Regions from separate parts of the Variovorax sp. 05L425 genome, predicted to be linked through region 2. Evidence: riboswitches for the same ligand, from Rfam matches in the RefSeq annotation. Region 2 holds a riboswitch; the other holds the start of a gene.
What was found. Region 2 has a riboswitch for glycine ahead of AC1DN9_RS07955 (D-amino acid dehydrogenase). Riboswitches for the same ligand answer to the same signal wherever they lie in the genome.
Positions count from the first base shown of each region.

Region 1: another riboswitch for glycine. It lies ahead of gcvT (glycine cleavage system aminomethyltransferase GcvT); the one in region 2 lies ahead of AC1DN9_RS07955 (D-amino acid dehydrogenase).

Region 1 covers NZ_JBFTNY010000002.1:227,705-242,196, reverse strand. The annotation lists gene gcvP (aminomethyl-transferring glycine dehydrogenase) at 1-2,091, opposite strand, end outside; gene gcvH (glycine cleavage system protein GcvH) at 2,130-2,507, opposite strand; gene gcvT (glycine cleavage system aminomethyltransferase GcvT) at 2,569-3,732, opposite strand; glycine riboswitch at 3,780-3,890, opposite strand; glycine riboswitch at 3,906-4,005, opposite strand; gene AC1DN9_RS03320 (ABC transporter permease/substrate-binding protein) at 4,092-5,606, opposite strand; gene AC1DN9_RS03315 (alpha/beta fold hydrolase) at 5,786-6,574, shown strand; gene AC1DN9_RS03310 (ROK family protein) at 6,596-7,690, shown strand; gene AC1DN9_RS03305 (dienelactone hydrolase family protein) at 7,704-8,390, opposite strand; gene AC1DN9_RS03300 (phospholipase D-like domain-containing protein) at 8,473-9,852, opposite strand; gene AC1DN9_RS03295 (glutathione S-transferase family protein) at 9,849-10,517, opposite strand; gene AC1DN9_RS03290 (5-methyltetrahydropteroyltriglutamate--homocysteine S-methyltransferase) at 10,550-11,671, opposite strand; gene AC1DN9_RS03285 (GntR family transcriptional regulator) at 11,875-12,621, shown strand; gene AC1DN9_RS03280 (ABC transporter substrate-binding protein) at 12,827-14,002, shown strand; gene AC1DN9_RS03275 (branched-chain amino acid ABC transporter permease) at 14,154-14,492, shown strand, end outside.
Region 2 covers NZ_JBFTNY010000005.1:105,123-119,614, reverse strand. The annotation lists gene AC1DN9_RS07965 (PhaM family polyhydroxyalkanoate granule multifunctional regulatory protein) at 1-593, shown strand, start outside; gene AC1DN9_RS07960 (FIST signal transduction protein) at 637-1,905, shown strand; gene AC1DN9_RS07955 (D-amino acid dehydrogenase) at 1,866-3,188, opposite strand; glycine riboswitch at 3,277-3,382, opposite strand; glycine riboswitch at 3,387-3,487, opposite strand; gene AC1DN9_RS07950 (FAD-dependent oxidoreductase) at 3,514-4,785, opposite strand; glycine riboswitch at 4,841-4,947, opposite strand; gene AC1DN9_RS07945 (helix-turn-helix domain-containing protein) at 5,085-5,819, opposite strand; gene AC1DN9_RS07940 (hypothetical protein) at 5,943-6,785, shown strand; gene AC1DN9_RS07935 (MFS transporter) at 6,811-8,763, shown strand; gene AC1DN9_RS07930 (phosphatase PAP2 family protein) at 8,774-9,436, shown strand; gene AC1DN9_RS07925 (YiaA/YiaB family inner membrane protein) at 9,540-10,025, shown strand; gene AC1DN9_RS07920 (hypothetical protein) at 10,064-10,522, shown strand; gene AC1DN9_RS07915 (DUF2145 domain-containing protein) at 10,615-11,403, shown strand; gene AC1DN9_RS07910 (serine endopeptidase) at 11,454-12,542, shown strand; gene AC1DN9_RS07905 (SDR family NAD(P)-dependent oxidoreductase) at 12,515-13,294, opposite strand; gene AC1DN9_RS07900 (aldose 1-epimerase) at 13,381-14,298, shown strand; gene tgt (tRNA guanosine(34) transglycosylase Tgt) at 14,295-14,492, opposite strand, start outside.

The sequences.
Region 1 (14,492 bases), on a different contig from region 2:
GAGCGCATTCATGTTGGCGCCGTCCACGTACACGCGACCGCCGTGCGCATGCACGATCTCGCACAGCTCCTTCACACGGGTCTCGAAGACGCCATGGGTGCTGGGGTAGGTGATCATCACCGCGGCCAGCTTGTCGCCATGGGCACCGCATGCGCGCTTGAGGTCGTCGATGTCGACATTGCCTTCGGCATCGCAGGCCGTGACCACCACCTTCATGCCGGCCATGTGGGCACTGGCCGGATTGGTGCCGTGCGCCGAGAAGGGAATCAGGCACACATCGCGATGGCCTTCGCCCCTGGCTTCATGAAAGGCCTTGATCGCAAGCAGGCCCGCGTACTCGCCCTGCGAGCCCGCGTTGGGCTGCAGGCTGATGCCCGCGTAGCCGGTGGCTTCGCACAGCCATGCGCGCAGCTGCTTGTCGAGTTGGGCATAGCCCTGGAGCTGTTCAGCCGGCGCGAAGGGATGGATGTTCGCGAATTCGGGCCAGGTGATCGGGATCATCTCGCTCGTCGCGTTGAGCTTCATGGTGCAGCTCCCGAGCGGGATCATGCTGCGATCGAGCGCGAGGTCCTTGTCGCCGAGGCTGCGGATGTAGCGCAGCATCGCGGTTTCGCTCTTGTGCGTGTTGAAGACCGGATGCGTCAGGAATGCGCTGGTGCGGCGCAAGTCCTCGGGGATGCGCGAGGCGATCCGGCCGGCGAGTTCGTCGAAACGCGGCATCGGCGTGCCCGCGGGCACGAACAGCGCCCAGAGCGTCTCGATGTCGGCGCGCGTCGTGGTTTCGTCGAGCGAAATGCCCAGGTGGTTCTGCACGCGCAGACCCAGGTTGATGCAGGCGGCCTCGGCGCGTTCCACGATCTTCGCGGTGTCTTCGCCGGTCTTGACGGTGAGCGTGTCGAACGCCGTCGCGTTGATCAACTCGCGGCCCATCTGTTCGAGACCTTGCGCGAGGATCGACGTGAGTGACGCGACGCGCTGCGCGATGCGACGGATGCCCTCGGGTCCGTGGTAGACCGCGTACATGCTGGCGATCACCGCGGGCAGCACTTGCGCGGTACAGATGTTGGACGTCGCCTTCTCGCGCCGGATGTGCTGCTCGCGTGTCTGCAGCGCGAGGCGGTAGGCGGGCTCGCCGTGCGTGTCGACGCTGACGCCCACGATGCGCCCGGGCAGCGAGCGCTTGAATTCGTCGCGGCATGCCAGGTAGGCGGCATGCGGGCCGCCGTTGCCCATCGGCATGCCGAAGCGCTGTGTGCTGCCGCAGACGATGTCCGCATCCCATTCGCCGGGCGGCGCGAGCAACGTGAGCGCGAGCAGGTCGGCCGCTACGCAGAAGGCTGCGTCGAACTGGTGCGCGTGGCCGGCGAGCGGTCGCAGGTCGTGTACGTGACCCGTCGTGGCGGGGTATTGCGCCAGAACGCCGAAGAATTCGCAGCTCGCCATCAGGTGGGGCAGGGTCTCCGACACCGTGCTGACCCGTACCTCGATGCCCAGCGGCGCCGCGCGCGTCTTGATGACCTCGATGGTCTGCGGGTGGCAGTCGCCCGATACCAGGAACACGTTGCTCTTGCTCTTGACGCTGCGGCGCGCGAGCGTCATCGCCTCGGCCGCCGCGGTGGCCTCGTCGAGCATCGACGCATTCGCGATGGCCATGCCTGTCAGGTCACAAACCATCGTCTGGAAATTGACCAGCGCCTCCATGCGACCTTGCGAGATTTCGGCCTGGTAGGGCGTGTAGGCGGTGTACCAGGCGGGGTTCTCCAGCACGTTGCGCAGGATCACGCCTGGCGTGTGGGTGCCGTAGTAGCCCTGTCCGATGAAGCTCTTCGCCACCTTGTTCTTCGCGGCGATGGCCTTGAGTTCGGCCAGCGCGTCGGCCTCCGTCACCGGCGCAGGCAAGCGCATCGGCCGCGTGCGCCGGATGGCCGGCGGCACGATGCCGTCGATCAGTTCGGCCCGCGTGGCCGAGCCGATCGCCGACAGCATTCGCGATTCGTCAGCAGCTTCGATGCCAATGTGGCGCGCAATGAATTCCTCGGCGTTCTCAAGCTCGCTGAGCGAAGGGAAGAGGGGCAGGACGGGTGTCGACATGGATGGAGGGCTCAGGAGGGCAGGGGACCGGGGTTAGTTCAGTTTTCGGCTGCGAACTTTTCGTACGTGGTGTCGTCGAGCAGGCTTTCGAGTTGCGTCACCTCGCTGACGCGCACCTTGAAGAACCAGCCTGCGTCCATCGGCGCGCTGTTGGCGAGCGAGGGGTCGGCGCGCAGCGCTTCGTTGACTTCGGTGATTTCGCCGGAGACCGGCATGAAGACGTCGGCGGCGGCCTTGACCGACTCGACCACACCCGCGACCTCGCCCTGGGCGAAAGTCTTGCCCACTTCAGGCAGATCGACGAAGACCACGTCACCCAGTGCGTCCTGCGCGTGGACGGTGATGCCGACGGTGACGAGCGTCGCGTCCGCTTCCTGGCGAACCCACTCGTGATCCTTGGTGTACTTGGTGGTCATGAACAAAAGCTCCTTGAGATAAGAAATCGGAACGAAATCGGCAGGACTTGAAGATCGGGTCTCAGCCGCGGAAATAGCGCGCCGGGACGAAAGGCATGGTGCTGACTTCCATCAACACCGGCTTGCCGCGCACCATCGCCTGGATGCGCGTGCCGGGCTCGGAATAGGCCAGCGCAACGTAGGCCATGGCGACGGGCCGGTCGACTGTGGGGCCGAGCAGTCCGCTGGTCACCTGGCCGATGGCGAGGCCTTCGAAGGATTCGAGCAGCGTGCCGTCGCGCACCGGAACACGCTCCAGCGCGACGAGGCCCACGCGTTTGCGCTTGAGGGTGTCGTGGTCGAGATGGCCCGCCGTGCCGTCCGCGGCAGTGAGTTGCGCCAGCACCTTGGCCGCGCCCGGGAAGCCGCCTTCGCGCGCACCACCGGAACGTCGCACTTTCTGCATGGCCCAGACGAGCGAGGCTTCGACTGGCGTGGTCGTCTCGTCGATGTCGTTGCCGTAGAGGCAAAGCCCGGCTTCGAGCCGCAACGAATTGCGCGCTCCCAGGCCGATGGGCTTGACCTCGGGTTGCGCGAGCAGCAGCCGCGCAAGGCGTTCGGCGTCCGCGGCGCCGACGGAGATCTCGAAGCCGTCTTCGCCGGTGTACCCGCTGCGGGTCACGAAAGCCGGAATGCCGCCGATCTGCACGGCGCCGCCGGTCATGAAGACAAAGCGCTCGACGCCGGGCGACAGACGCGCCAGCGTCGCGGCAGCCTGCGGTCCCTGAAGCGCGAGCAACGCGTGGTCGGGCATCGGCAGGACCTGGCAACGGTGCCCGATCTTCGCGGTGATGTGCGCGATGTCGGCCTGCTTGCAGGCGCCGTTGACGATCACGAACAGCGAGTCGTTGCCCTCGTTGAAGAACATCAGGTCGTCGAGGATGCCGCCGTCGTCATTGAGCAGCAGCCCGTAGCGCTGCTTGCCGGGCGCCAGGCCGATCACATCCACCGGCATCAGCGTCTCGAAGGCGGCCGCGGCATCGGGGCCGGACAGGCGCAACTGGCCCATGTGGGAAATATCGAAGAGCCCCGCAGCCTCGCGCGTGTGCTTGTGTTCGGCCATGAGGCCCGCCGGGTATTGCACGGGCATCGAGTAGCCGGCGAAAGGCACCATGCGCGCGCCGAGTTCCACATGCAGGGCGTGAAGCGGGGTCTTCAGAAGATCGTCAGTCGATTCGGAGGCCAAGGCTCTCTCCAAAAGGGGGCAGTCCAGATCCATGACCGAAGCCATGGGCCACCCCTGCTGTCCGCTTTACCTGAGAGATTCACCCCACGATCGGGGCTTGCTCCTTCGGTGGACGAGTCCGTCGTCGCGACGGGTCGTCTCTCTCCAGCAAGGAAACGCCCTGAATGCGGGCGCTTCGCCAGTCCTTTTGCCTGAGCGTTCGGGCCCGCGCTTCGATGGGACCTGCGCCTTCGGCGGCCCCGACGCGGCGGGGCTCTCTCCTGACTGCGCGAGTGTAAGGGATCGAAGGCGTGCCCAACGGCGAATTCAGTGAAGTTGCTGCACCGGAAGAAGCCTGTCGATGCGTTCAGTTTCAAGTTTCAGTATTTGCGACGCATCAGGTATTCGATGCACTCGAAGAATGCCTCGCTGAGCAGGGCCAGCACCGCCGCGGGTATGGCCCCGGCGACCAGCAGTTCGCGATCGTTGAGTGCCAGGCCGGTCACGATGCGTTCGCCGAAACCGCCCGCGCCGATGAAGGCCGCAATCGTCGCGGTGCCGATGGCGATGGTCGTCGCCGTCCGCACGCCGGCAAGGATCGTGGGGAGTGCCAGCGGCAGCAGCACCACCCGCAGGGTCTGGCCGCCGGTCATTCCCAGTGCGGTCCCTGCCTGCCGCAACCCGACCGGGACTTCGGCCAGGCCGGTGACCGTGTTCCGCATGATCGGCAAGAGCGAATAGAGCGTGAGCGCGATCAGCGCCGGCACCAGGCCGATCGCGCCGACGGCCGAGATCAGGATCGCCAGCAGTGCGAGCGAGGGAATGGTCTGCAGCAGGCCCGTGAGCCCCAGGACGAGCGCACGCGCGTTCAGGTGCGGAAAAACGAGGACTCCTAACGGCACCGCGATCAGGATGGCGACGCCGACCGAGACCGCCACCAGCAGCAGATGCTGACGCGCGAGGCGGACAAGGTCGGGGCCGAACAGCTTGGCGAGGAAACCCCGTGCCGCGGCCTCCTTGGGGAGGGCGGAGCCGGTTGTCTTGGCGGCGGGTGCCTGGGCGACGATCTTGCTCTGCGCCAGGAAGTCACGCGCGATCGCGTCGAACGCCACGCCCTGCAATTCGGCACGCGCATTCATTGCGATCATGGCGTGCTCGTCGACGCGGCCTTCGAGTTTCTGCAATGCCGCCCACGCCTTGGGCAATCTTGTCGGCACGTCGAGCCGGTAGAGCACCACCGCGTCGTAGCGAGGGAAATATTGGCGGTCGTCCTCGAGCACACGGAGGCCGAGATGATCGATCTTGGCGTCGGTGGTGTAGATGTCGGTGACGTCGATCTGCTTCGCCGCGATGGCGTCGTAGGCGAGCCCATGATCCAGCCCCGTCGGCGTCTGTGTGAAACCGTATCGAGCAGCCAACCCTTGCCAGCCGTCGGCGCGGCCGATGAATTCGTTCGACAGTCCGAGCTTCAGTTCAGGATGGCTGGCGAGGTCGCTCAGGCTTCGCACGCCGAGGCGGTCCGCATCGGCCGCGCGCATGGCGAGCGCATAGCCGTCGTTGAACCCGAAGGGAATCGCCGCGCCCAGGCCCAGCGGCCGGAGCGCCGCGTTCATGTCCTCGAGCGTCATCGACTGAGGGCTCTTGAGGATCTCCAGGGCGATGGTACCGGTGTATTCGGCATAGAGATCGATGCTGCCGGAACTCAAGGCCTCGTAGACGATGGCCGTGTTGCCGAGTCCCTGCCGGACCACCGGGGGGGTGGCGGTATGCGGCGCCGCAGTCTGCGCGAGAACCTCTGCCAGGATGTACGACTCGGTGAATCGCTTGGAGCCGATGCGAAGCCCGTCGGCCCCGCCTTGCGCGTGCGACGGCGTGGGGTTGCCCAGAAGGCCCATAAGGCCCAGCAGGCCCAGGCAGGCCAGGGTGGTGACCCAGATTCGGCGCAGTGGACGCATCGACCCAGTGTATCGGCGTCATGGCGGCGAGGACCATCCGATGCACAGGCTCCTTCTCCTACAAAGGATGGTGCGCCGTGCCGATGCTGCACTGCAGCGGATGAACGCAGAATGAACAAGTGCGGATCAACTATGTTCGACGCGGTGAAGGCAAGCCCCTGTTGCTGGTCCATGGCCTTGGCGGCACCTGGCGGTCGTGGCGGACCGTGCTGACGCCGCTGGCCGCACAGCGCAGTGTCGTGGCGATCGATCTGCCGGGTTTCGGCAAGAGTCCGGAGCTGAAAGGCGAAGTCTCCATTCGCACGATGTGCGACGCGGTCGCTCAGTTTCTGCATGAACACGACTTGGTGGGCATCGATGCCGCCGGCAGTTCGGAGGGGGCGCAATTGATTCTGGAACTGGCGCGGCGCGGCGGCGTGCTGGGGGCGGTCGTCTCGTTGGGGCCTGTGGGCTTCTGGGAAGGATGGGAGCGCCACGCCTACCGGGCCTCCGTCTGCCTCTCGTGGCGGCTGGCGCGCGCGCTGCAGTTCGCGATGCCCGCGATCACGACGCACGAATGGTCGCGCGTGCTCCTGCTGAGGCAGGTATCGGCCCAGGCCGCCGGCCTTTCGCCTTCGATGGTTCTGGACGAAATGCGCAACTGGGCCTCGGCATCGTCGTTCAGCATGATGCTGAAGAGCCTGGTGCAAGGGTCGCCGCAGGAAGGCGTGGCGGCCGGGAGCCTGGACAAGCAACTCGTGATCGGCTGGGGGCGCTTCGACCGGATCTGCTTCCCGAGGCAGGCCGCTCGCGCGCAGGCGCTTTTCCCCGATGCGCACATCCATTGGTTCGAGCGATGCGGCCACTATCCGCATTGGGATGCGCCGGAGGAAGCCGCACGCCTGATACTTGCGACCACGGCCGACTGAACGGCGCATCCGGGAAACACGATGGCAAAAGAGAAAGTCGAAAAAGACGCGCATCCTCTGCCCGACGTGCACGGCGCACGCGAACTGCCTTCGGTCGTGGTCGAGGGCTACAGCCTCCAGTTGCGCGACAAGGACGGCTTCATCGGCGACCAGGCCAGCCAGACCGCCTTCAGGGAACTGCTGGAACGCTGGCGCCGTCGTCGCCGAAAGAAGGGAAACGACCCGCTGGGCGGTCTTCATTCCACGGAGATGAGCAAGAAGATGCTCGACCAGGCGCTCGGCGAAAAGGCGTCCGAGGCGGCGGACGTGGTCCACGCGGTCATCGAGGAATTCGCGGAAGAACTGGCCTGGGTGATCGATCGTTTCATGCGCCAGCCGTCATGGAAAGGTGTCGAGCGCGTCGTCATCGGCGGCGGCTTCCCCGAAAGTGACGTCGGAGAGCGGGCGATCCTGCAGGCGGCGGCCATGTTGCAGGAGATGAATCAGTCGGTGCAATTGGGGCGCATCAGCCATGCGACAGACGATGGCGGCCTGCTCGGTTGGGTGCACCTCGTGCCGCCGCCGCTGCTGAAGCGCCGCGACGCCATCCTGGCGCTGGACATCGGCGGCACCAATGTGCGCTGCGGCATCGTCAAGACGCGGATCAGACGTTCGCCCGACCTCTCGCACGCCAAAGTGATCCACCGCGAAAAATGGCGCCATGCCGACGATGGCCCGAGCCGCAAGGCGCTGGTCGACCGGCTCGCGAAAATGCTTGAAAAGCAGATCCGCTATTGCAAGAAGAAAGGCATCCGACTCGCGCCGTTCGTCGGCATCGGTTGCCCCGGGCTGATTCGCAAGGACGGATCGATTTCACGCGGTGCGCAGAACCTCCCCGGCGACTGGGAGAGCGAAAACTTCCATCTGCCGAGCGAGCTGTGCAAGAGGCTCCCGCTCATCGACGGCGACCCCACCGTCGCGCTGATGCACAACGACGCGGTCGTCCAGGGGCTGAGCGAGTTGCCCTTCATGCAGGACGTGAAGCGCTGGGCCGTCCTGACCATCGGCACCGGGCTTGGCAACGCGAGCTACACCAACAAGGCCAGCAAGGCCAGCAAGGCGACCGCAAAGCGTTGAAGCGGCTGAGCCCTCAGGCGAGTTCGCGCCCGAAGAATCGCACGGTGCGATCCCACGCACGCTGTGCCCACACGGCGTCGTATTGCGTGATCGGAATGCGCCCCGGGCCTTGGGCGTCTTCATTGGCAAAGGCGTGCTGCGCCTGGTAGCGATGGCCTTCATAGCGCACGCCCGCGCCACGCAGTTTCTCTTCGAGCGCGTCGGCACCCGCGATGGCAAAGGCCGCATCCTGCGTGGCCCAGTGCGCCATCACCGGTGCGGAGATCTTCGATGCATCGACGTACTCCAGCGGCGGATACCCGTACCACACGACGATGGCGTCGGCTTCAGGTGCCATCGTCGAGGCCAGCACCGTCAACGCGCCGCCCATGCAGAAACCGGTGACGCCCACTTTGCCGCCGCGCGCCTTCAGGAACTGCACCGCGCCGCGCACATCTTGCGAGGCCGCGTCGGCGAAGTTCAAGCCGTCCATCAGGTGATGGGCTTCCTCGGCCTCGACGGTGGATTTCCCGCGATAGAGGTCGGGCACCAGGGCCGTGAAGCCGGCCCTGGCAAAGCGTTCGGCCACGCCCCGGATCTGGTCGTTCAAACCCCACCATTCCTGGATCACCACCACCGAGCCGAAGGTCTTGTCGGCCTCCGCGAGATACCCTTGAACGGCGCCGCCGTCCGGACGGTTGAACTGGACAAGCTTTCCCATGCATCTCTCCTGAAGTGTTCGAGATCGAGAAGGCGAGTATCTGACAAGGCGGCGTCGTCGGCACGCCGGCCGGCGAGTTCGATCAGAGCTGGAAGGCGATGGTGAGGAGGAGGCCTTCGGCCAAGTCACGCAGGATGCCGGGTCGGCGCGCGCGATAGTTCTCGCCGGCGGAGGCTGTCGTTTCGATCCACTGCGCGAGCCAGTCGACCTGGTCATGGCCGTAGAACACCACGGCTGCCTCGTGGTTGATCAGCAGGCTGCGCAAGTCGAGATTGATGGAACCGCACATCGCGAGATCCTCGTCCACGACCACCGCCTTGGCGTGCGCCATGAACGGCAGCATCCGGAATGTCACCCCCGCGCGCGCGAGGTCGCGCATCGCGCGTGCCCGGACGAAGTCGGCCAGGCGGTGGTTCGAATGCGCTGGAATCGCGATCGTCACCTGCACACCGCGCCGCGCGGCCAGACGCAGCGCGTCGCGCAGGCCGTCGCCGGGCACGAAGTAAGGCGTGATGGCCAGCAAGCGTTGTTCGGCGCGAAAGCAGGCGTCAACCAGCAGCGCATGTGCCGTGTCCTCGGTCTGGTCGGGGCCGCTCGGCAGGAACTGCGCGAGGTTGCCCTCGGCCGGCTTGTCCACGGCGGCCGCAGCGCGCGCCTTGCGCTTGCGCACCGACGACCAGTCATGGTCGAACTGCCGCGCTGCCGCGGCGGCCACGCTGCCCCGGAGATCGAAGGACAGATCGCGCCATGCGACCGGGTGCTCGTCGTTGCCGGTGAAGTATTCGCCGGCGAGGTTGCGGCCGCCCGACCAGAGCCAGCCGTCGTCCGCAATCGTGACCTTGCGGTGGTTGCGCAGATTGCGCGGACCGGTACGACGCAGGCTGAAGATCGGGCGGAACACGGCAACTTCGGCACCCGCTTCGCGGAGCGTGTCGAAGTGCGAGCGCGGCAGCGAAAGGGCGCCGAAGCCGTCGAGCAGCACGCGCACCGCCACGCCTTCGCCCGCACGCCGCGACAGCCTGTTGATGACCTCGTGGCCCAGCGCGTCGTCGCCGATGATGAACGTGCCCACATCGAGCCGCGTCCGCGCGCCTTCGATCACAGCGAAGAGCGCCTCGCGTGCGGCCGCGCCGTCGGAATGGAAGTGAATCTCGCAGCGGCCGGGCGGCGCCAGGCCGAAGCTCTCGATCAGATCGGCAGCCCAATGTCCCGTCGGACCCGTGCGCGGCGGCCGCGGCGACCCTGGCGGCCGCAGCTTGCGCTGGCCGAACAGCAGGTACATCGGCAGGATGATGTACGGCATCAGCGCGAATCCCATGACCCACGCGATCGCCGTCGAGGGTGCCCGCTGTTCGCGCCGGGCGCGCGTGGTCAGCACATAGACAAGCAGCGCAAACGTGACGACAAGCAAATGCTGCGACGGCGAGGGCAGCCAGTCGAGCAGGTCGTCGATCTGGTTCACGTGCGGAGGTGCGACTGCAGGAATGCAGGGACCGGTCGCCCCTGCGATGCGAGGAAGCGCATCATGGCGCCGACCACTTCGCGCACCGCCGGCCGTGCGCCGACGCGATCGCGCCAGGCCACCAGCCGTGGTGTGGAGGAGCTCATGCCTGCGCCCTTGCGGTCGGCAAATACGTGCGCCATGTAGAAGGCGATGTCGGCGTATGAATAAGGGCCGGCGAGGTAGTCGCGGCCTTCGAGCACCAGGTCCAGTTCCTTGCCGAAGCGATCGCAAGCGGCACAGGCCGCCAAGGCCGCGGGACTCTGCATGTCGTTCTGCAGGCCGAAGAGCTTCACCACCTGAGGAAAGAAGACTTCGTCCGACTTGAGCTCGATCTGCCGTGCTCGGGCGCGCGCTGCGACGCCGGCGGGCCATAGAGGAGGATCGGGAACAAGGTCTTCGAGGTATTCGAAGATCTGCGTCGAATCGAACAGCTCGACCTCGCCGTCGATCAGCACCGGCACCTGTCGCTTGGGATTGACCCGAAGCACCTCGGGGTGCCTGGGCTCGTAGTTGTCGTCCCGATCGAAGGGCACCATGATGCATTCGAACGCGAGCCCCTTTTCAAGGGCCGCGATCTGCGCCTTGGCGCCGAACATGCTGAGGGGACCGGTGAAGAGCTTCATGGACATGACGCTACTTCACCACGGTTACGCCTTCAGGTCGAGCCCCAGACCTCTTGCGCAGTCTCGACGACCAGGCGCAGCTTGGCGCGCTGGGCTTCCACCGCGATGTTGTTGCCATGCACCGTGCTCGAGAAACCGCATTGCGGCGACAGGGCGAGCTGGTCGAGCGAGACGTACTTGGAGGCGGCCTCGATGCGGCTCTTGAGTTCGTCCTTGTCTTCCATTTCGCCGAACTTGGTGGTCACCAGGCCGAGCACGACGGTCTTGCCCTTGGGCAGGAAGCGCAGCGGACGGAAGTCGCCCGAACGCGCGTCGTCGTACTCGAGGAAGTAGGCGTCGAGGTCCATTTCCTTGAGCAGTGCCTCGGCCACCGGCTCGTAATTGCCGGCCGCGGCGTGCGTGCTCTTGAAGTTGCCGCGGCACAGGTGCATCGCCAGCGTCATGCCGGCGGGCTTCTGCGCCACCACCTTGTTGATGAAGGCGGCGTAGCGGTGCGGCAGTTCGTTCGGGTCGTCGCCGCGCTGGCGGGCGGCTTCGCGCATCCTCTCGTCGCAGAGATAGGCGAGGTTGGTGTCGTCCATCTGGACATAGGTGCAACCGGCTTCGGCCAGCGAGCGCAGCTCGTCGCCGTAGGCCTTCGCGACATCGTCGTAGAAGGTCGGGTCGAGTTCGGGGTAGGCCTCCTTGCTGATACCGGCGCGGCCGCCGCGGAAGTGCAGCATCGTGGGCGAGGGGATCGTGACCTTGGGCGTGTTGCCGGCCGACACCTGGCTCTTGAGGTACTGGAAGTCCGCCAGCTGGATGTTCTTGGCGTGGCGCACCTTGTCGATGACGCGCATCACCGGCGGGGCCAATTCCTCGGTGCCATCGGGCTTGCGGATGGTGACCGGGATGTCGGTCTTCACGCCGCCGAGCTGTTCGAGGAAGTCGATGTGGAAATAGGTGCGGCGGAACTCGCCGTCCGTGATGCTCTTGAGGCCGATTTCTTCCTGGAACTTGACGATCTCGGTGATCGCCTTGTCTTCGACCTTGCGAAGCTGCTCGGGCGTGATCTCGCCGTTGGCTTTCTGCTCGCGCGCCTCGAGCAGGTATTTGGGTCGCAGGAAGCTGCCGACGTGGTCGTATCGGGCAGGCAGTTGGGCATGCTGTGACATGGGGATTGGCTCCGTCGAAATCTGGAATAGAACGGTCGATCGTATCCGCACAGGGCTGGGGGAGAGCGGATACATGGAGATGAGTGTTTACCCTCGATTCAGGGCAGAGGGCCGAAATTGTTGGTATTCATGTATACAGTCCGTATCCTGTGAGCACCCCCGCATTTCCAGTAAGCACCCATGCCGCTTCGGTCGCAACCGGCTTGAGCGTCGAACCGGTCGAAGCCGGCGGCTCGCAGGCGGTGAAGGCCCAGTTGCGGTTGCGCGAGATGGTGCTGGCGGGTGAATTGCCCGGTGGTGCACGCATCGCCGAAGTGGCGATCTCTGAAATGCTCGGCGTGTCGCGGACGCCGGTGCGCAGCGCGCTGATGCGTCTCGAACAAGAGGGCTTGCTGGAAGCGCTGCCCAACGGCGGTTATGCCGTCCGGACCTTTTCGGAGCGCGACGTGGCCGATGCGATCGAACTGCGCGGCACGCTCGAAGGCCTGTCGGCCCGGCTTGCAGCGGAGCGCGGCGTGTCGCCGGTGGTGTTGCGCGAGGCGCGCGCCTGCCTCAAACGCATCGATGAACTGTTGCGCGAGCCCGCGCTGGACGATGCGGCGTTCTCACGTTACGTGGCCTTCAACGAGGAATTCCATCGCCTGCTGTCCGAACTCTCGGCCAGTCCGTTGATTGCGTTGCAAACCGAACGCGTGACCAACTTGCCTTTCGCATCGCCTTCCGCCTTCGTCGTCGTGCAGGCGAACGCACCCGCCGCGCGCGACATACTTCTCGTTGCGCAGGACCAGCATTGGCAAGTGCTCGACGCGATCGAGAATCGCGAGGGATCCCGCGCCGAGGCGCTGATGCGCGAGCACAGCCGCATCGCGCAGCGCAACCTCCGCGAAGCGCTGCACGGCGTGCAGGCCCATCCCCTGCCGGGCGTGAATCTCATCCGCCGACGAAACTGAACATGCCCGTCAACACAACGAATCCTGGATACCTCGCCTCGTTCTCAAGTCATTGCGCGATGATCGCGCGCCGTATTCTCTGATCGCGCAGAAATCCATCGCTTCATTGGCAAGCTAGGTGTTTGCCGACGCCCCGGCGCGCTTGCATCTCGTCACAATACCCCCCGTTTCACCATTTCAGCACCTACCGAAAAAGGAGAGCTCCATGCTTCGTCGCCATCTCGTCAAGGCTGCCAGTCTGACTGCCATCGCGCTGGCCATGCCGTTGGCTTACGCCGCGGACAACACGTTCAAGATCGGCCTGATCCTTCCGATGACGGGTCAGCAAGCTTCCACCGGTCGCCAGATCGAGGCGGCAGCGCGCCTCTACATGGCGCAGAACGGCGACACCGTGGCGGGCAAGAAAGTCGAGTTGATCGTCAAGGACGACACCGGCCTGCCCGATGTCACCAAGCGCCTGGCGCAGGAATTGGTGGTCAACGACAAGGTCGACGTGCTCGCCGGCATGGGCATCACGCCGTCCGCGCTGGCGGTCGCACCGATCGCCACGCAGTCGAAGACGCCGCTGGTCGTGATGGCGGCCGCCACGTCGAGCATCACCGAAGCTTCGCCGTACGTCGTGCGCTCGAGCTTCACGCTGCCGCAGGTGTCGGTGGCAATGGGCGACTGGGCGCCCAAGAACGGCATCAAGACGGTCGTCACACTGGTCTCCGACTATGGCCCCGGCAACGACGCCGAAAAGTACTTCAAGGAGCGCTTCCAACTCAACGGCGGCAAGGTGCTCGATTCGCTGCGCGTGCCGCTGCGCAACCCGGACTTCGCGCCGTTCCTGCAGAAGGTGCGCGACGCCAAGCCTGACGCGCTGTTCGTCTTCGTGCCCTCGGGTGCGGGCTCGGCCGTGATGAAGCAGTTCCTCGAACGCGGCATGGACAAGGCCGGCATCAAGCTGATCGCCACCGGCGACGTGACGGACGACGATCAACTCAACGACATGGGCGACGGCGCGCTGGGCGTCGTCACCTCGCACCACTACTCGGCAGCCCATCCGTCGGCGATGAACAAGAAGTTCGTCGAAGCCTTCGAGAAGGCCAACAAGAACATGCGCCCGAACTTCATGGCGGTCGGCGGCTACGACGGCATGCACGTCATCTATGACGCCCTCAAGACCACGAAGGGCCAGGGCGGCGGCGAGGCATTGCTCGCGGCAATGAAGGGCCAGGTCTTCGAAAGCCCGCGCGGCCAGGTGCTCATCGACGCCCAGACCCGCGACATCGTGCAGGACGTGTACTTGCGCAAGGTCGAGAAGAAGGACGGCCAGCTCTACAACGTCGAGTTCGACGTCATCAAGGGCGTGAAAGACCCCGGCAAGACCAAGCAGTGATTCACCACCAGCCATTGACCGACATTGACGCAAAGATCCCACCAAGCGTCTGCCGTGGAACACCGCGGAACCGGCTTAGCCGGGCCGCTGGTGTTGCCCCCGGCAGGGGGTGGGCGCCCGACACGAAGTGCGGGCAACCTGGGGGCGAGCCTTGCTAACCATTCTCTTTGACGGCATCGCCTACGGCATGCTGCTGTTCGTGCTCGCGGTCGGGCTGGCCGTGACGCTCGGGCTGATGAACTTCATCAACCTTGCGCACGGCGCCTTCGCCATGGCCGGCGGCTACCTCACGGTGTTCGCCATGCAGCAGCTCGGCGTTCCCTTCCTCCTTTGCCTGCCGCTGGCGTTCGTGGTGGTGGGCGCCGCGGGCGCGCTGCTCGAGCGCACGCTCTACCGGCCGATGTATGGAAAGCCGCACCTGGACCAGGTGATGTTCTCGATCGGGCTTGCGTTCATGGCGGTTGCAGCAATCGACTACTTCGTCGGCTCC
Region 2 (14,492 bases):
AGGAGCTCAAGACGGTGCAGTTCTGGCTCGAACAGAACGGTCACGCCCTCAAGGCGACCATCCAGGCGCTCGAAGTGCAGAAGATGACGCTGTCGACGCTGCGCGGCATGAATGTGCAGATGGAAGATCTGGCGAGCGTCTTCACGCGGCAGGCCGCCGCGGCGACGCCCGCATTCCGCGACGAGGCGCCGGCACAGGCCCCCGCACCGGTGGCCGAGCCGGAGCCGAAAGCGGCAGACAAGGCAGATTCCGAGGAAGCCGATGCGGCCGCCGCCAAGTCGAAGCGCGCAAAGGCCAAGGCTGACGGCCCGTCGGATGATGCGGCAGGCGTTGTGGACCCTCTTCAGTGGTGGGGCGCGCTCACGCAGCAATTCCAGCAGATTGCCAGCTCTGCCTTGCAGGAAGCATCCCAGCTGAAGATGCCGGCCGTGCCCCAACCGCTGTCCGATGCCATGGACCGGGCGATGGCGCCGGTATCCGGCAAGGCAGTGCGCAAACCTGCCCCTGTCGCAACCAAGAAGAGGCCAGCCGCCGGCCGAAGCGCCGTCGCGGCCGGCAAGTCGTCGACTTCGGCGCGCAAGCGGGCGCGCTGACACTGACAACCGTCGTCCCCTTCCCGCACAGAAAGCCGAGCGCATGAAGCTCTTTCCTTCCGGCCACGCCACCCATCCGCAATGGCGCATGGCTGCCGGACTCGTGCTCGCTCAACTGCGGGCGCAAATGGCGTTGCCCGACTACGCACACACGCCCACGCTGGGCCTGCTCTACATCACCGACCACTACTCTGCCGACGCGCAGGAAATCCTCGACCATCTGAGCGCCGAACTGCCCGAGATCACCGACTGGTCCGGCACCGTGGGCGTCGGCGTGGCGGCCAACAACGCCGAGTATTTCGACGAGCCGGCACTCAGCCTGATGCTCTGCGAATTGCCGAGCGATCAATACCGCGTGTTCTCCGGCGTGGCGCCTCTGGCCAATTCGGAGATGAGCGGCTTCGCGGCGAACACGGCGCTCGTGCATGCGGACCCGCGCACGCCGGAACTCGGCGAACTGATCGCCGAGATGGCCGATCGCACCGACACCGGCTACCTGTTCGGCGGTCTCTCGTCCGGGCGCGCCGGCTCCTTGCAGTTCGCGGTCGGCGGCAACGGCAACATCCCGGGACATGGCGCCGTGGGCGGCGTTTTCTCGGGGGGCTTGTCGGGCGTGGTGTTCGGCGAAGGCGTGCGTCTGGTGTCGCGCGTCACGCAGGGCTGCCAACCCGTGTCGGAGGAGCGTGAAATCACCGAGGTCGATGGCAACCTGCTGCTGACGCTCGATGGCGAGCCTGCACTCGATGTGCTGCTGGACGATCTGAACGTATCCCTCGACGCGCCCGAGCATGCGGTGGACGCGGTGCGTGCCACGCTGGTGGGGCTGGCCGAGGCCGGCAGCGACGGCGTCCGTCGTACGCGCGACCTGGGTGCCGATGTCCGGGTGCGGCACATCATTGGCCTCGACCCGACGCGTCGCGGCGTGGCGATTGCCGACGTGGCCGAAGTCGGCATGCGCTTGAGCTTCTGCCGGCGCAACGCGCAGGCCGCGCGCTCCGACCTCATGCGTGTGTGCGCCGAAATCCGGGAGGAACTGGAGCCCGAGGAGCAAACCTTGGCCACCGCGCGCGCAGTGGCGGCCGGCGAGGCCGAAGCGGCGCCGCATCCGGCCCGCCGCATCGCCGGTGCCGTCTACGTGAGTTGCTCAGGCCGCGGCGGCCCGCACTTCGGCGCGCCGGGCGCCGAGTTGCAGATCGTGCGACACGCGCTGGGCGATGTGCCGCTGGTCGGCTTCTTCGCCGCCGGCGAGATTGCGCGGCACCACCTGTATGGCTACACCGGCGTCTTGACGGTCTTCACCAGCGACGACTGAGGCTTCGTTTCTGCGCGCGCGCCGGTGAAGCTGAAATCCACCTCGGGCGCGAGACCGCTGACGATGCGTGCGATCGACTTGCCCGAGCCGCAGGCATGGGTCCAGCCCAGCGTGCCGTGGCCGGTGTTGAGGAACAGGTTCGGCAGTTTCGTCGCGCCGATCAGGGGCACGTTGCTCGGCGTCGCTGGGCGCAGCCCGGTCCAGAACTGAGCTTGCGTGGCGTCGGCGGCACCCGGAAACAATTGTTCGACCCGTCGCACGATGGCTTCGCAGCGCACGCGGTTCAGGTCGCGGTCGTAGCCGTTGAACTCCGCCGTGCCTGCAATGCGCATCCGATCGCCGGTTTCGGAGGTGTAGCGCGAGAAGACGAGCTTGAATTCGTCATCGGTCAACGACACCTGGTAGGCCTTGGGCGCGTCCACGACCGGCATCGTGACCGAATAGCCTTTGGCCGGGTAGATCGGCAGGCGGATGCCCAGCGGCGCGGCAAGCAGCGGGCTCAGGGAGCCCATGGCCAGCACGAAGGCATCGCCCCGGATGCGCTGGAACCGGCCCTCGCTATCGGTCGCTTCCACATGGTCGATCGTTCCGCCGGCCTCACGAAGAGCGGTCACGGTGTGGCTCATCAGGAAGCGAACACCTGCGGCCTTGGCCAGCGCCGCGAGTTCGCGCGCGAAGTGGTTCGCATCGCCCGATTCGTCTTCGGCGGTGTAGGTGGCGCCGGCCAGTTGCGGGCGGACGTGCGCCAGCGCGGGCTCAAGTTTCACTGCTTCATCTGCCGAGATGACGCGGCGATCGCAGCCCAATGCGCGCATCTGTTCGGCTGGCGCCAGAGCGGCGTCGAATTCCTTCTGCGTCGTATAGAAGTGCAGGATGCCCTGGGTCCGCTGGTCGTAGGCGATACCGGTGTCGCGGCGCAGTTGCTGCAGCGTTTCGCGGCTGTAGGTGCCCAGGCGAACGATCTGCTCGATGTTGTGGCGGGTGCGCGCCGGCGTGCATTCGCGCAGGAACTGCAGTCCCCAGAGCCACTGCCGCATGTCGGCGCGGAGGCGGAAGAGCAGGGGAGCGTCCTCCTTGCCGAGCCATTGCAGCACCTTCAGCGGCGCGCTCGGATTGGCCCAGGGCTCGGCATGGCTCACCGATATCTGGCCGCCGTTGGCGAAGCTGGTTTCGGCAGCAGGTGTGGCCTGCCGGTCGATCACGGTCACTTCATGGCCGAGTTGCTGGAGGAAGTAAGCCGAAGTCACGCCGAGCAAGCCGGCGCCAAGAACGATCACGCGCATTTCAAGAACCCTCGAAGGTTGCAGCGCTTGGCTCGAACGGAAACGGATGCTGTGAAAAAGAAAAGCAACCGGACCGTGCGTCCAAGTTGCCGCTCCCCCTGTCCTCGGTACCTGAGAGATTCACCCGTTGCGCCCGCAACAGGTTTGCTCCTTCGGTGCATCACGTGGTGTGATGGCTCTCCAGACGGCTCTGACAGTTGGTGCAGTACAGGCTCGTTTGTGCGAGCCGACCTGAGCGTTTATGGGAGTTTGCGCCTTCGGTGGGGCCGCCAAGCGGCCCGCTCTCCTGCAGTGCGGCGATTGTAGGGGCGCCGCGCCCGGCTGGCTACAGCCCTCTGAAGGCGAAGTCGAGTTCGGGCCGCAAGCCACTGACGATACGGGCGATCGATTTGCTCGCGCCGCAGGCGTGCGTCCATGTCGCCGTGCCCGGGGCGGTATTGAGGAACAGGTTGGGGACTCGCGTCTTGCCGACCATTGGCAGCCGATTGCGGCTCACCGCGTGCATGGCGGTTTCGAACGAAGCCTGCGCGGTGTCAGTCATGCCGGGAAACAGCGCCTCGATGCGCCTGAGGATCGCTTCGAAGCGGTCCGAGTCTGGCTCGCTCTGCTCGTCATGGCTCACGCGCACGGTGGAAGAAACCCGGAGATAGACACCGTTGGCGTTCTCGACGCGTGCGATTCGAAGCTTGCCCTGTCGGTCGTGCAGCGCGATGTGCGGTGCGTGCGCGGCGTCCCTGACCGGCATCGTGGCGATGTACTCGCGAACGAAATTCAGCGGCATGTCGATGCCAAGGTCTTCCGCATGCGGAACGCTCGATGCGCCCAGGGCGAGAACATAGGACTGCGCGCGCACGGTGGTGGGTTGTCCTTGTGCATCCAGCAGGTCGACATGACTGATGCGGCCGTCACGCGTCTTCAGCGAGACCACGGTGTGCTTCATCATGAAGCGCACACCGGCCGCGCGGCAAAGAAAGACGATGCTTGCCGCGAACTGGGCGGGATCGCGTGCCGGGTCCTCGAGCGAGAAAGTCGCTCCGGCGAGCTTGCTGCCGACGGCATGCAATGCAGGCTCCAGGCCCGTGGCCTCTTCGGCGGAGAGCAGACGTTCCTCGCAGCCGAGTTCGGACCAGTGGGGTGCGCGGGCCATGCGCCCATGGAAGGCTTGGGCGTCGGTGAAGAAGTTCATGAGCCCGTTCGAGCGCGGCCGTTGCGACATGCCGGCCTCGTCACGCAGCGCACGTGCGCTCTCGCGGCTGTAGGCGGCGAGACGCACCATGTGCTCAAGCGGGTCGCGTTTCGCCGGTTCGCCAATGGCTCGGTCGAGCAGCTTGGCGATGCGATGACGCACCTTTGCGCGCAGGCGGGACCAGCCGCCTTCTGTTCGTCGCGCATAGGCCGAATACGCTTCGGAGCGTTGCAGCGCAATCGCAGATTCGCTGGGTTCGGCCCGGCCCCGGGCCTTGGCGGCGGGGGTCGCGTGGCGGTCCACCACGATCACCTCGTGACCGAGTTGCTGAAGGTAATAGGCCGTCGTTACACCGAGCAAACCGGCGCCGAGCACAACCACGCGCATGTCCGAATCCTTTTGGGATGGCATGAACGGCGGGTGTTGGTGCTTACTGTGCAAAGCGCCGAGACCCGGGGTTCAGACTGCCGCTCCCTCTGTCTCCTTTACCTGAGAGTTTCATTCGCTGCGCCATGCAGCGGATTTGCTCCGTCGGTGCACCACGTCGCGTGGCGTCTCTCCAGTCGGCGATTGATCAATGTGAGGCAGTCACCGAACCGCTGTTGCGGTTCACCTGAGCGTTCATGGGAGTTTGCGCCAACGGTGGGACGACGAATGCGTCCGCTTTTCTGCGGGGCGAATTTTATAGAGGAAACCGGTTTCTGTGTGTTTCAGGCCCTGCGCAGACGCGTGAACAATTCGAACTCCCAGTTGCGCATGCCCAGGAGCAGGGTGTAGCCCTCCCGCTCCTTGGGCGACAGCTTCTGGTCGGTCTGGTGCTGCTGGGCGAAGTCCTGTGCAACGCGCTGCAGGCGGTCCAGGAAGGCAGGCGCCAGCGATTTGCTGATCGATCCATGCACCAACAGGAGGCCTTCGGCCGGGCCGTCGAAGCCGCCGCGGTAGTAGTCGAGCACGACGTTCTCGCGAAAGAAATCCATCACCGGGCCGTGCGGGCGCCATCGGAAGGTCTTGGCGAGCTTCAGGCGGTAGCGGTTCAGCGGACGCAACTCGATGATGCCGATGCGGTCGAGTTGCGCCAGGTAGCCGATGCATTCGGCCTCGGTGATGCGGTAGGCGGCGACGATCTGCTCCAGCGTCCATTGGCTCAGCACGCAGATGGCGAGCAGCAACAACTTCTTGTCCCTGACGACAGCTTTTTCTTGCTCGAGCGTCAGTTCCTTGAGCAAGGGCTGGGCGTCCGCCACGCGGCGGGCGAGTTCCGCGAAATCGATCTTGAGCGCCCGGCAGATCGCGTCGACCCGCGTCAGCGGCATGTCGCCCTTGGCGAGCATCCGCTTCACGCTGGATTCGGCCATGTCCAGCGACTTGGCGAGATCCGCGTAAGTCATGTGGGCGTTCTTGAGTTCGTTCTTGAGGGCGACGACCAGATCGACAGTGGTGCTCATGAGGTGGTGGTATTGCCGGCTGATACCGGGGGTGGTGAAAAAGTGCTCCGTATCGATTCTCGATGCCAGGGAGGGGGTCGGCAACCTAGATTGCGCCCATCGAGCTATTCATCGGAGTCCGTCATGCCACTGTCGTCCTTCTCCAACCGTGAACGTTGCCTCGTTTCGCTGTTCGCGCTGCTCCTTTTGGCCGCAATCGCCGGGCCGGTCCTTCCGGCCTCTGGCCTCGCCGGGGCGCCGTTCGCCGATCGCCATGCCTGGCACGGCCTGCCAAATGCGATGGATGTGTTGAGCAACCTGCCCTTCGTCGCGATCGGCATCTGGGGCCTGCGCTGGCTGCATTGGCTCGATCGCGCGCACGAAGACGCGCTCGACGCCTCACCGCTGCCCCAAGCGGGCGCTCACCTTCCCGTGAATGCGCTCGATTGCGCCTGGGTGTTCTTTGCCGGCCTGATCCTGACCGCTGCCGGGTCCGCCTTCTATCACCTGCAGTCCGATGGCATGCGCCTGGCAGCCGACCGTGCAGGCATGGCGGTGGCTTTTTCGGGCCTGGTCGGCCTGGTGGTCTGCGAGCGAGTCAGCGCACGCGCCGGATGGCCGGCCGCATGGTTCACGATGGTCGGCGGCCTGCTGGCGGCGGCCGTCTGCCACAGGACCGGGAATGCGCTGCCCTGGGCGCTGGTGCAGTTCGGTGGCATGGCGCTGATCGTGATCCTCTCGCTGGCAAAGCCGTTGAACGGCGCCATCGGGCTGAAGTTGGGCTGGGTGATCTTCTTCTACGCCATGGCCAAGTTGTTCGAGGTGTCGGATCAGGCCATCTATGACGTCACGCAGGACCTGATATCGGGTCATAGTCTCAAGCATTTGACCGCTGCATTGGCGGCGCTGCCGGTGTTGCACGGGCTCCAGGCAATGGGTCGTCAGACCCTGCGGCACAATCCGGGCGCAGCCGCAGTGACGGCTTGAGGAACCCGCCAGCCAGGCTTTGCGAATGACCACAACTGCCAACGCATCATCCTCCCCCATGCCTGATACGCATGCGCACGCCAACCAGTTCGCGCTTCTGGGCCAGCGGCGCTTTGCGCCGTTCTTCTGGACGCAGTTCGCCGGCGCGGCAAACGACAACCTCTTCAAGTTCGCCTTCACGGTCATGGTGACCTACCAGCTGCAGCTCAGCTGGATGCCGCCGGCCATGGCGGGGCTCGCGATCGGGGCGCTGTTCATCCTGCCGTTCCTGCTCTTCTCGGCCACGGCCGGGCAGCTCACGGACAAATATGACAAGACGAAGATGATCCGCTTCGTCAAGAACCTCGAGATCGCGATCATGCTGATCGCGGCATGGGGTTTCATGCGGGCGGACGCCGCGGTGCTGCTTGGCTGCGTCTTCCTGATGGGACTGCATTCCACCTTGTTCGGGCCGGTCAAGTTCGCTTATCTGCCGCAGGTGCTGGACGCGCGCGAGCTCACGGGCGGCAACGGCATGGTCGAGATGGGCACCTTCGTCGCCATCCTGCTCGGCCAGGTCGCCGGCGGCCTCCTGGTCGCTGTACCGCATATCGGCCACACCTCGGTGGCCCTGGCCTGCGTGCTGCTTGCGCTGGCCGGGCGTGGGGTGGCGCAGGCGATTCCGCGCGCGCCTGCCACCGATCCGGGGCTTCGGATCAACTGGAATCCTGTGAGCGAGACCTGGCGCAATCTCAAGCTTGCGCACGGCAACATCGTGGTTTTCCGTTCGCTGCTGGGTATTTCGTGGATGTGGTTCTTCGGCGCCATCTTCCTGAGCCAGTTTCCGAGCTTCGCCAAGGAGGTGCTGCACGGTGACGAGCAAGTGGCCTCGCTGCTGCTGGTGGTCTTTTCCGTCGGCATCGGCATCGGGTCGCTCCTGTGCGAGACGCTGAGTCGTCGCCAGGTGGAGATCGGCCTGGTTCCGTTGGGCGCGATCGGCATGAGCGTGTTCGCGATCGACCTGTACTTCGCGTCGCGCGCGCTGCCTGCGCTTGGCGATCTAGGGCTGGGCGGCTTCCTGCGCGAGAGGGCGCACTGGCGCGTGATGGCCGACCTCGGGCTTCTGTCGCTGTTCGCGGGGCTCTACAGCGTGCCGATGTATGCGCTGATCCAGTTGCGCAGCCAGCCCACGCACCGGGCGCGGATCATTGCGGCCAACAACATCCTCAATGCGCTGTTCATGATCGCCAGCTCAATCATCGCGGGCGCACTGCTGAAGGCGGGCTTCACGATCCCGCAGATCTTCCTCTTCACCGGCATCGCCAACGCGATCGTCGCGTTCTACATCTTCATGCTGATGCCCGAGTACCTGCTGCGCTTCGTGGCCTGGGTGCTTTCGCGCTTCGTCTACCGCTTCGACGTCAAGGGCGATGAACACATTCCTGCCCAGGGTGCGGCGGTGCTGGTCTGCAATCATGTGAGCTTCATCGATGCGGTGCTGCTCATGGCGGCGAGCCCGCGTCCGATCCGCTTCATCATGGATCACCGCATCTTCCGCGTACCCGTGCTGGGCTGGCTGTTCCGGCTGGCCAAGGCCATTCCCATTGCGCCGCAGAAGGAAGACCCCGTCGCCTACGAGGACGCATTCGCACAGGCGGTGCAGGTGCTGCGCGAGGGCGATCTGCTCGCCATCTTTCCCGAAGGCGCGATCACCCGCGACGGCAAGCTGCAGCCCTTCAAGGGCGGCGTGATGAAGATCCTGGAGGCCGCGCATGCCGAAGGTATCGACGTGCCCGTGATTCCCATGGCGCTGACCAATCTCTGGGGGTCGTATTTCAGCCGCGTCGAAGTGCGGGACGGGGAAAACGTCGCCATGGTTCGGCCGTTCCGGCGCGGCGCATTCAGCCGCGTGGGGCTCAACGTGGGCGACGCGATGCGCCAGGCCGATGTCCAACCCGAAGTCTTGCAGCGGCGCGTGAGCGGACTCCTGAGCGCATGATGCCCGCCTGATGCCGCTGCCCTTCCCCCATTGGTTCTGGGCCACTGTCACCTGGTTCGGTGACAGTGGCTTTCTGCTGCCTGTGGCACTGTGGATTGCGGTATGGCTCGGCGTCCGTGATACAACCCGGCCGTCGGCCTGGCGCTGGGCGCTTCTGTTCGGCTTCGGGTGCTGCGTGATCGCTTTGTCCAAGATCGCGTTCCTGGGCTGGGGCATCGGCATTGCCAAGATCAACTTCACCGGCTTCAGCGGGCACACGGCGCTCTCGGCCAGCGTGTGGCCGGTCGCATGCTGGCTGGCCGCCTCGCAGCAGGCGCATCGTGTCAGAGTCGCCGCTGCGTCGTTCGGGTTGGTGTTTGCCGTGTTCATCGGAGCGTCGCGGCTGGCGCTGTACGCGCATTCCAAATCGGAAGTGGCGGCCGGCTTCGCGCTCGGCATGGCGGTCAGCGGCGCTTTTCTCTTGTGGCAGCACCGACTGCCGCACCCGCGGTTGAGCTGGACGCTCGTGGTGCTCAGCCTGGTCACGCCGCTGGCGTTCCTGCATCCCGGCACACCGGCACCCGCGCAGGACGTGCTCGAGGTGATTGCGATGCGCCTCGCCCGAACCGACCGGATCTACACGCGCGACGATCTGCTCGCGCGCCGGTCAAAGCCGCAGGCCAGTATCGAGTAGCGATACCGGAAGCGCTGGAAGTCGCCACTGGTTCGTTAACTTGTTCCGCGAGGTTCAGGTGCGAACCATCATCCGCGCACTTTCACTTCGCCACGAGGCTTCCATGCAGACCACCTCTTCGAATGTTTCCATCCAACGCGATACGCGTGCCTGGCAGCTCCAGGTCTGGGTGTCGTTCGGGCTCGCCGTCTTCCTTTGTGCGACCGGCCTGGGCTGGCTGCCCGGGCAAGCGCTCGATCGCGCATTCATGGTGATGGGTTACGTGTTCTGCCTCTCGGCCGCCTTCGTGCTGGCCAAGTCGTTGCGCGACAACCAGCGCGGCGGCGTGCGGGCCGCCGGCGAAACGCCGATGTGGAAGCTGGTCGTCTGGGGCGGCTTCTTCACTGCGATGGGGCTGACCGGCTGGGGCCTCCTGCGGATGGAGGTCAGCGAAACCTACAAGGCGTTTCTCGGCGTGAGCTGGCTGTTCCTGATCAGTTCCGCCTTCACGCTCGCCAAGACGCTGCGCGATCGTCACGAGGCCGACCTTGCCGATGCGCGCATCCGGGGCCGTCGCGAGGCCCGCTCCGAGATTGCGGCGGCCGAATGAGCCGCCAACCTGTCCTCCACATGTCCAGGAGACCCATCATGAAGCAGTACTTCATCACGATGCTCTTTGCGCTCGGTGCGGCCTTCGCCAACGTGGCCATCCCTTTATCGGCGCATGCGCAGAGCGAAGCGTCTGCCGCCTTGTCGATGTTGCCGGTCGCCTCGGTCGTGGGCACCGCCTCGGTCGCCGGGGCCGCGGCGAGTGCCGCAGTGGCGGTACCGGCTGCGCTGTCGGTGGCCGGCGCAACGCTGACGGTGGTTGCGGTCGAGGCGTCGGTCGACGGCACCGTCTACCTCCTGGAGCGCGCATCGGACGGTGCGAGAGCCACCGTGAAAGTGCTGGGCCGCGCCGCCAATGGCTCCGCGGTCGCGATCGGAAGCACCATCACCGTCAGCGTGATCGGCAGCGGTGTCGTGCTCTCGGCGGCGGGTGAGGTGCTGGCTTTCGTGCCCAACGCGCTCGGCCGCGCGCTGCTTTACAACGAGAAGTTGTCATGAGGCGGACCCCCACCAATTTCGGGCCGTATGAGCGCGAATACCAGGCCCGCGTTTCGGTCACTCGGCGCATCCTGAAAGCAGTGGTGCAGCTGATCCTGACGGCGGTTGTCGTCGCGCTGGCCGGGACGTTCCTGTTCCCGTTGAACGCCCATGCCGGTCGATCGTGCGAGCCGGCGAAGCCCACTGCGGCGGCGGTCATGAAGGGCATGCAACTCGCCGAACGAACGGTGCAGCAGCTCGACGCGAGCGGGGCAAAGGTCGTTTTCCTGGCGCGGGCCGGACAGGACTTGAGCAAGTACGGTCTGCGCTATTCGCACCTCGGTTTGGCCTACAAGACGAACGCTGGAACCTGGCGCGTGGTCCACAAGCTCAACCTGTGCGGTACCGCGGTCGCCGCCGTGTACCGGCAAGGTTTGGGCGAGTTCTTTCTCGATGATCTGTGGCGCTACGAGGCGGCCTGGATCGTGCCGACGCCGAGCGTGCAGGCGCAACTGCTGGCGGCGCTCAACGAGTCTCCAGCGCGCATCATCCGCTTGCACACCGCGCCCTACAGCGTCGTGAGCTATGCGTGGGGCTTGAAGTACCAGCAGTCGAACCAGTGGGCCATCGAGACGCTCGCTGGCGCCATGGAGCCAGCCGCCATCGCAAGCCGCGAGCAGGCGCAGGCCTGGCTGCACTTCAAGGGATACGAGCCGACGACGCTCCGGCTTGGGCCGCTCACGCGCCTCGGCGGTCGCGTCGGATCGGCCAACGTCGCCTTCGACGACCATCCCAACGAGAAGCGCTTTTCCGATCGCATCGAGACGGTAACTGTGGATTCGGTCTTCGCCTGGATGCCCCGCACCGGACTCGGTGCCGCGCCCGTGGTGCTGAAGCTTTAGACCAGAATCGCGACGTCCGGAACCTGAATCCCCAATCCAGAAGGAACTCGATGAGCAAGTCCCTGCGCCTGTCCGAAAAGTGGTTTCGCCGCGGCCTTTGGGTGGTGGCGCTGGTGTTCGCCAGCTTTCTCATCGGACTGGGCAGCACGATCGTCGGAGATCTGCCGCGCGTCGAGCACAGGCTCGACCTCGACGACTTCATCGACCACGCCGCGGCCGACCCGCTGCGCAACACCGTCCGCGAAGCCGAGCGCGTGGAGCAGGATGCGGCACGCGAACGGGAGCAGGCGGACCTCAAGCTCCTTACCGCACGGCAGGCGAGTCGCGCAGCGCGCGAGACCTTCTCGAACTGGGTCGCAACGCGGCACGCCACCGCGCAACCCGACCAGGACACTGAACTTATTTCCCGCACCAAGGCGCTGGATGCGCTGAAGCTCAAGGAGGATGAAGCGGAACGGGCTGTGGGTGCGCAACGGCAGGTTGCGCTCGACGCCCGACAGTCGCGCCAGCGCGCCCAACAGCGGCTCGCCGAGTTGGAGGACCAGGCGCGCACCCGGCTGGATGCGGAAAACCGTCGCGTCGAGCTGCGCGTGTTCAGCTATCGCCTGGCACTCACCCTGCCGCTGCTCGTGATCGCGGGCTGGCTGTTCGCGAAGAAGCGCAAGAGCACCTGGTGGCCATTTGTCTGGGGCTTCATCTTCTTTGCGCTGTTCGCGTTCTTCGTCGAACTCGTGCCGTACTTGCCGAGCTACGGTGGGTATGTGCGCTATGCAGTGGGCATCGTGGTGACGGTGCTCGTCGGGCGGTATGCGATCGTGGCGTTGAATAGGTACCTGGCGCGCCAGAAGCTCGCCGAGGCGCAGCCCGACACAGTGCGTCGCAACGAGCTGAGCTACGACACCGCGCTGGCCCGGCTCGCCAAGAGCGTGTGCCCGGGATGCGAGCGGCCCGTGGACTTGAAGAACACCGAGATCGACTTCTGCCCGCACTGCGGCATCGGGCTGTTCGATCACTGCCACGTATGCAAGGCGCGCAAGAGCGCCTTCTCGAGGTTCTGCCACGCCTGTGGCGCCGGCGCGATGGCGGCCGACGCGCTGCGCGATCTGCGCCCTCAGGTCCAGCCGGCGTCGACGACGTAATCCTGCGCAGTACACATCTTCGAATCGTCCGCCGCGAGGAAGAGCGCCATGCTGGCGATGTCCTCGGCCATCAAGCGACCGGGGAGGCACTGCGCGGCGTCGATCTCGGCACCGGATTCGGGCTTGACCCAAAGGCGCAATTGCCGCTCGGTCATCACCCAGCCCGGAACGATCGAGTTGACGCGGATGTTCTGCTTGCCGAGGTCGCGCGCCAGCGATCGGGTCAGTCCGCGCGCCGCGGATTTGCAGGCCTGGTAGACCGGATAGCCGCGGCCCTTGATCATCCAGCTGATCGATCCGAAGTTGATGATCGAGCCGCCGCCAAGCGCGCGCATGTCGTCTGCCACCGCCTGCGCGGCAAAGAACTGGTGCTTGAAGTTGACGGCGACCAGCCGATCGAAGTCGTCGCTGGTGACGTCGGCCATCTCGTGGCGGCGGTCGTTGGCGGCGTTGTTGACGAGCACCTTGATCGGCCCGAAGCGCGCCCGCGCCGCGGCGATCGTGGCATGCAGTGCGGTCACATCCGTCACGTCGCATTCGAGAAAGAGCGCTTCGTTTTCCGTGCCCAGCTGGCTCGCCAGTGCTCGGCCTGCCGCCACGTCGAGATCGCAGAAGGCGACGCGAGCGCCTTGCCCGTGGAAGGCGCGCACCAGCGCTTCCCCGATGCCGCTCGCGCCGCCGGAGATGAAGACCGTGCGGCCGACCAGCGATGGATAGCGCGCCGACGGGGAAGGGGAGGTCGATTCGGTCATGAAGGCATTTTGACCCTCGGCGGTTCAGCTTTGCCACCCGTGTGAACGAGAATGCCGCGGTCACGACGATCCATGGTGCGAATCGCATGAAAGAGAACAAGACGAGCTTGGTGCAGCTTTCCGCGGGCTCCGTACGGCTGGTGCTGGTGCCGGAACTGGGTGGTGCCATCGGGGCGCTCTATGACGAACAGGCCGACGCGCGCTTCCATTGGCTTCGACCGGCGACCGACGACGCCTTGGCGCGACGAGATCCTTTCGCGATGGCGAGCTTTCCGCTCCTGCCCTGGTGCAACCGCATCAGGGACGGTCGCGCGCACTTCGGAGGCCGCGACATCGCGATCGCAACGGGGCACCCCGCCGGACCTTCGGGCAAGCACACACTGCACGGCATCGGATGGATGCGGCCCTGGAAGGTCGCTCAGTCTTCGCCGACCCAAGCCAGACTCGAGCTCGCCGTCGAAGCTGACACGCAGTGGCCTTGGCGCTTCGAGGCTTCGCAATCGTTCGAGCTCGATCCCTCCGGGCTGCGCTGCACTGTCACGCTGACCAACCGCGACACGGCCCCCATGCCGGCCGGGATCGGCCATCACCCCTACTACCCCCATCGCGCTGGCACGCGTTTGCAGACAACGACCGCAGCCATGTGGCGCGGCGATGCGGAGGTGATGCCGGTGGCGCTCGAGCCGACGCCGGAGGTGGATCGGCTGCGCGAAGGCGTGCTGCTGTCGACGCTGGACCTAGACAACAACTTCACCGGCTGGTCGCGCACGGCTCGCATCGATTGGCCGAATGAAGCACGTGCACTGGAGATGTCGGCCGATTCAACGTTCGATTTCTTCGTGCTGTACTGCCCGCGCGGAGCAGATCACTTCTGCGCCGAGCCGGTGAGCCAGTGCACCGATGCGATCAACCTGTCGGGCCGTTACGGATCGAGCGAACTCGGCGGCGCGGTCCTCGCGCCGGGCGAGACCTTGTCGGGGAACTGGGCCCTTCGATCCGCCTAGATGCCGCGTGCGCGGTCGGCCTTGAATTGCGCGCGGAACTCGGTGAAGCGGCCCGCGTCCAGCGCCTCGCGAATCTCGCGCATCAGGCTCAGGTAGTAGTGCAGGTTGTGGATGGTCGTGAGCATCGGCCCGAGCATCTCTCCGCACCGGTCGAGGTGATGCAGGTAGGCGCGGCTGAAGCCGTCGCGGCCGCC